2 regions of the Lactococcus taiwanensis genome follow, and region 2 is predicted to be linked to the other one. Evidence: predicted binding sites of a transcription regulator. Region 2 holds the regulator's gene; the other holds the start of a gene.
What was found. Region 2 encodes Rex, which represses fermentation and respiration genes when NADH is low (regulators of the CRP and FNR family bind a similar motif). Its sites were predicted from a motif close to TTGTGAANTANTTCACAA; they were not measured.

Region 1 (3,427 bases), 970 kb from region 2:
CCACCCAACCAACGATGGTTAACGTAGTATTGACCAGCACGAAGAGCTTCTTCTTTAACTGCTTCAGCGGCTTGCTTTTTAGTCCCAACAAAGAGTACTACTGCACCTTCTTGTGAAGCATTTTTTACATAGTTGTAAGCATCGTCAACAAGTTTTACAGTTTTTTGAAGGTCGATAACGTGGATACCATTACGTTCTGTGAAGATGTATGGTTTCATTTTTGGATTCCAACGACGCGTTTGGTGACCAAAGTGTACACCAGCTTCGAGGAGTTGTTTCATTGAAATAACTGACATGAGTATGTCTCCTTTTAAAATAGTTTTTCCTCTTTTACCTATCATCCGCCGCCGCAATACTTGCGTACACTACGACTTTGTCCAGATAAAATGCGAGATGGTTACTACCGTAAAATTTTCTACACATAGCAACTTTTTAATTATACACTGTTTCGGCTTCATTTGCAAGCATATTTTTACTGACAAAACTATCAATCAACTTTCTTTTCTTCAAGCTGGGCGTTACTTAGCTAAGTATCTTGTTTAGTTTAATGAATAGCATCGCTTCTGAGAATATTTTGGCAATTCAAGATCGTAGCTTTATCAAAAAGTAGTCTCCTGCAGACATTGTCCACAAGTGGTCTTAAGGTTCTCTCGCTTCCTGATGTTTAGCTTTTGACAGGTCGAATTTCCCGTCACTTATCAACGTAATCCTTTTCTTACACGATAACATTTACTGACAGCACCATCAGTAAATTTTTTCTAAGAAAAAATTAATATTTTTCACTGTAACCGCTTTTTTGTGATAAAATAGAATATATAATATAATAGATTAAGGAGAAAAACATGAAAGAAAAAATCCTCTTAGGCGGTTATACAAAACGCAAATCTACAGGTGTTTATAGTGTCCTTTTAGATAAAAAGAAAGCTGAATTATCAAATTTAAGCGAAGTGGCAGCAGTGCAAAATCCCACTTATATCACATTAGATACAGCGGGACACCTCTATACTTGTGCCGCTGATGGTAACGGTGGCGGTGTAGCAGCTTTTGATTTTGATGGTGATGTGGCCACTCCTTTAGGTAACGTGACCTCAACTGGCGCTCCCCTTTGTTATGTAGCTGTTGATGAGAAACGCCAGCTGGTTTACGGTGCGAATTACCACCTTGGCGAAATTCGTGTTTATAAAATTCAAGGCGATGGCACCCTCAAATTAACAGATACAGTCAAACATACTGGTTCTGGACCACGTCCTGAACAAAGTAGTGCACATGTCCATTACGCCGATCTGACACCTGATGGCAGACTAGTTACTTGTGATTTAGGTACAGATGAAGTCACAGTCTATGATGTACTTGGCGAAGGAAAATTGAATATTGTAACAATCTACCGTGCCGAAAAAGGAATGGGTGCTCGCCACTTAACTTTCCATCCAAACGGAAAAGTTGCTTATTTGGTTGGAGAGTTGAACTCTACTATCGAAGTCTTGAGTTACAATGAAGAACGCGGTCGATTTGCACGTTTACAGACTATTTCTACTCTTCCAGAGAACTATCATCAACATAATGGGGTAGCAGCTATCCGCATTAGTAAAGATGGTAAATTCTTGTATGTTTCAAATCGCGGACATAACTCTATCGCCCTTTATAAGGTCAGCCCTTTGGGAACAAAACTGACTTCTGAGGGTTGGGTGGAGACAGAGGGAGACTTCCCACGGGATTTTAATCTTAACCAAACAGAAGATTTCCTGATTGTTGCACACCAAAACTCTGATAACCTCAGCCTGTTTTCAAGAGACAAAGAAACAGGGCGCTTAACACTTGAACAAAAAGATTTCTACGCTCCAGAAATGACTTGTGTGCTTCCAGTATAACAGGTGATTCGGAATGGATTCATTTATATATAAAGAATGCCAACCCATTTCTGGGTTGGCGTTTTTTTATAAAAGAGCCTCTACCACAAAGTTCTAGAGCGATGTATTCTATAAATTGTAAAAGTTTTCACAAAATATTTGACAAGTTTTCAGAAGTTTGTTAAAATATTCACGTAAAGATAAGTGAATTATATCACAAAGGAGAAATCTAGAAATATGGCAACTAAAAAAGCTGCTCCAGCTGTTAAGAAAGTCCTGACTGCGGAAGAAAAAGCCGCAAAATTCCAAGAAGCTGTCGCTTATACTGATAATTTAGTCAAAAAAGCACATGAAGCTGTTCTTAAATTTGAAGGTTATACACAAACTCAAGTTGATACAATCGTTGCTGCTATGGCACTTGCTGCAAGTAAGCATTCTCTTGAACTCGCTCACGAAGCCGTCAATGAAACTGGTCGTGGAGTTGTTGAAGACAAAGATACAAAAAATCACTTCGCCTCTGAATCTGTTTATAACGCCATCAAAAACGACAAAACTGTTGGCGTGATTGCTGAAAATAAAGTCGCTGGCTCGGTCGAAATCGCAAGCCCACTCGGTGTCCTTGCTGGTATCGTACCAACAACTAACCCAACATCGACAGCCATTTTCAAATCACTCTTGACCGCAAAAACACGTAATGCGATTGTCTTTGCCTTCCATCCACAAGCGCAAAAATGTTCTTCGCATGCAGCAAAAATTGTTTACGATGCGGCCGTTGAAGCTGGCGCACCTGAAAACTTTATCCAATGGATTGAAGTACCAAGTCTTGATATGACAACGGCGCTGATTCAAAATCGTGGGATTGCAACAATCCTCGCAACAGGGGGGCCTGGTATGGTCAATGCCGCCCTCAAATCTGGTAATCCTTCACTTGGTGTGGGTGCCGGTAATGGTGCAGTTTACGTTGATGCTACGGCAAATATTGAACGTGCCGTTGAAGATTTATTGCTTTCAAAACGTTTTGATAACGGAATGATTTGCGCTACTGAAAATTCAGCGGTTATTGACGCTTCTATCTATGATGAATTTGTTGCTAAAATGCAAGCACAAGGTGCTTACATGGTGCCTAAAGAAGACTATAAAGCCATCGAAAGCTTTGTATTCGTGGAACGCGCTGGCGAAGGCTTTGGTGTTACAGGCCCTGTAGCTGGTCGCTCTGGTCAATGGATTGCTGAGCAAGCTGGCGTAAACGTCCCTAAAGACAAAGATGTTCTCTTGTTTGAACTTGACAAGAAAAACATTGGCGAAGCGCTCTCTTCTGAAAAACTTTCTCCATTGCTTTCACTCTACAAAGCAGAAACACGTGAAGAAGGAATCGAGATTGTACGTAGCTTACTTGCTTATCAAGGTGCTGGTCACAATGCTGCAATTCAAATCGGTGCGATGGATGATCCATTCGTTAAAGAATATGGCGAAAAAGTCGAAGCTTCTCGTATCCTCGTCAACCAACCTGACTCAATCGGTGGTGTCGGCGATATCTATACAGATGCAATGCGTCCATCACTTACACTTGGAACTGGTTC
Region 2 (3,427 bases):
AGTCACAACTATACCACAAATGTTTATGAACAAAATAACCTCCTTAAAAATGGTTGGAAATATGGTGCAATTGCTTGGAAAACGATGCCTTCTGATCCGCTTCCTACACTACCGCAAGGCTGGTCTATTGATCGCGCAATAAATACCAATAATTACTCCACACAAAGTTATGCATATAAACAATGCACATGGTGGGTCTATAATCGTGCCAAGGAATTTGGTATTAACTATGGATTATATATGGGCAATGGAAAAGACTGGCAGAACCAACCGGGTTACACGGTAACTAGCACACCACAACTTCATAGTGCAGTAAGTTTTAAAGCGGGGCAGCTGGGGGCAGATGCTAGTTATGGACATGTAGCTTTTGTGGAACAGATACATTCTGATGGGTCTATCCTCATCTCTCAGTCTGGAACAGGTTATAAAACATTATATGACTACCAAGTCCTAAGTAAAAAAGAAGCTGGACAATTAAAATATATTATTGGAAAATGATTTGTTCAGATTTTGACAAATAAGGTATTCTTTTTCTTTCTAATGTAAAAAATTGATAGTGAACAATTAAAATAAATTTGACTTTATCAATTTTTAATGTTAACTTCAAAGGGTATTATTAGGAGAATTATATTATGAAAAAAAAGATACTTTTGTCGGTAACATTTCTGGGTATAATTACACTTAGTGCTTGCTCAAGTACAAAAAATAGTGATGAAAAAACTCAAAAACATTCTGTAACCAGTTCATCAACTCAAAAATCTCTTTCTCGTTCAAAAAGCACATCAAGTTCTAGAAATAATGCTACGGCAGGTAGTCAAACTGAGAAGAGCAGTACAGGAAATATCTCCAAAAGTAGTACTTTTCCTTTATCAGGATATAGCTCTGAACAAATTGAATACGCACGAGTGACGGAAACATTGCTAAATTATTATAAGATCCAGCATCGACCAGTTTCTATTGAAGTCACTAAAAACGGCACCAACCACCCCGTTTTTCCTTTTTCAGGTTCTGTAGTTGTACCTCGTGATACGGTAACATTATCCTTTAGTTATGATCATACGATGGCTGGAACTAGTACTGTAACCTATAGTTCAAATCATAATGGTACGATTAATTTTTATAAAGATCCCAATCATTACCAGGACGTGAGGTACCTTCAAGATCCGGTTTGGGTTAAACAAGAGTCACAAAAATTATTGGATAGTACGCAATTGATTGAAATTCCTACCTCATTTGATAAGCAAGCTTCCCAAATTATATCTGAGATAGTGATTAAATAATAAGGTAAGCTATAAAATAGCATCAAAAAAAAACAGCTAGATTTAGCTGTTTTCTTATTCATTTTTTTCATTATTTCCCATAAAGAAAAGGAGGGTTTGGAGCTCTTTAGTTAAATCGATAGATTGAACAACAACGTCTGATGGAACGTGAAGACGAATTGGTGCAAAGTTTAAGATTCCTTTGATTCCTGCTTTGATTAAGTCATCGACAACTTCTTGAGCATTTTCTTTTCGAACGGAGAGAATGGCAGTTTTTATTTCAGATTTTTTGACATTTTTTTCTAGATCAGAAATATTATAAATGGGAATTCCATCGTCGGTTTGTGTTCCGACTAAAGGATTCCCAGCAATATCGTAAGCTTGAGTGATTCTCATTTTATTCCGTTCTTGGAAGTGGTAGTGGAGAAGGGCTCGACCAAGGTTACCGACACCAATTAAAGCAATGGGCGTTTCCTGATCTTGTCCGAGTAGTTCGCCGAAAAAATCGCGTAGAGTTTGAGTTTCATAGCCGTAACCCCGACGGCCCAGTTCCCCAAAAAGAGAAAAATCACGTCGAATTGTTGCAGCATCGACGCCGATTTTTTCGGAAATCAGTTGTGAATTAGTACGAGAAATATTTTCGTCAACTAAGCTTTTGAAGAGACGGTAGTATTGGGGCAAACGCTTTGCAGTTGCTTTGGGTAAGTTCTTACTTACTTTATTTTCGTTCATGTTGATACCTCGAATTTATAATTACTTTATTTATTTTATAATATGTTTTGTGATTATTTTACCAAAAGTTTGTGAAAAACTCAACTAAATTGTTTTTTTCAATTTTTTTCAGAAGTTTAGATGTAAAACTAAATATAATTTTAAAGAAATCTCATAAAACGCTTTCTTTAATTTGTCTTTCATGTTAGAATAGAAATATGAAAAAAAGATGAGGAGAAAATTATGATTAAAGTTTATCTCAGTGGTTCCTGTTCGTCCTGCAGAAAAGCTAGAAAATGGCTTCGAAAACGTCAACTAGAATTTATGGAAATAAATTTGTCTTCTACAGTTATGAGTAAAGAAGACTTGATCAAAATCTTATCTTTAACAGAGAATGGCTTGGAAGATATTATTGCTGTACGCGGAAAAACCTATCTAAATTTGGAACAAGAGTTTGAAAGTTTGAGCTTAGAAGAAGCTATCCGATTAATACAGAAAAATCCTCGCCTTTTGAAACGTCCACTTATCTTTGATGATAATCGTTTGTTAGTGGGTTTCAATGAGGAAGGGATTCGTGCCTTTGTACCAACGGAAGTTCGTAAGGTGGAGTTGAAACAACGTTTAATTTTAGCATAATTTTTAAAGAAAAGTGTTCAACTCGCTCAGTGAACACTTTTCTCTTTTCTTAAAAACTACAAAAAGACTTTGTTAAATGTTATAATCAGTTCATATGCTTTCTTTGGAGCAGTTATAATATACCTGCTTTGAAGAAACTTCGATCAGTTATAAAAAGGAAGATACAAACAATGATACTATTGCAAGGAAATGGAATTGCACGGACTTTCGGCGGTGACACCTTATTTGAAAATATCAATTTTAGCCTCCAGGATCACTCCAGAATTGCTTTAGTTGGGCGAAATGGAGCTGGTAAGTCAACTTTACTTAAAATCATCGCTGGAGTTGAAGAGGCCAGTCGTGGAACGATTTCCAAAACAAAAGATTTAAGTATGAATTACTTAGCTCAAGATACCGGGTTGAATTCCTCACGGACAATATTTGCCGAAATGCTTTCTGTTTTTGATTTGCTTCGCCAGATGGAGAAGCAATTGCGTCAGATGGAATTGCAAATGGGAGAACTTGCTGGGGAGGAATTGACAGCTTTGATGAAACGTTACGATGCTTTATCAGAAGAATTTCGGATGAAAAATGGATTTACTTATGAATCTGAAATTAAGTCTGTCTTAAATGGGTTTCGTTTTGATGAAGCAATGTGGGAAAGAGAAATTTCAAGTTTATCAGGGGGGCAAAAAACACGTTTGGCTCTTGCTAAGATGTTGCTTGAAAGACCACAACTTTTGATTTTGGATGAACCAACTAACCACTTGGACATTGAAACTTTAGCTTGGCTTGAAAATTACCTTAAAAATTATGAAGGAAGTTTATTGATTGTCAGTCAT

Region 1: a site for Rex is predicted at 1,984-2,001, ahead of adhE (bifunctional acetaldehyde-CoA/alcohol dehydrogenase). Genes of this name have one in related genera too.

Annotation. Positions count from the first base shown of each region.
Region 1 is NZ_CP070872.1:90,266-93,692, forward strand. It holds gene rpsB (30S ribosomal protein S2) at 1-296, opposite strand, end outside; gene JW886_RS00485 (lactonase family protein) at 843-1,868, shown strand; gene adhE (bifunctional acetaldehyde-CoA/alcohol dehydrogenase) at 2,085-3,427, shown strand, end outside.
Region 2 is NZ_CP070872.1:1,062,769-1,066,195, forward strand. It holds gene JW886_RS05270 (CHAP domain-containing protein) at 1-498, shown strand, start outside; gene JW886_RS09860 (hypothetical protein) at 633-1,280, shown strand; gene JW886_RS05280 (redox-sensing transcriptional repressor Rex) at 1,335-1,991, opposite strand; gene JW886_RS05285 (Spx/MgsR family RNA polymerase-binding regulatory protein) at 2,214-2,606, shown strand; gene JW886_RS05290 (ABC-F family ATP-binding cassette domain-containing protein) at 2,777-3,427, shown strand, end outside.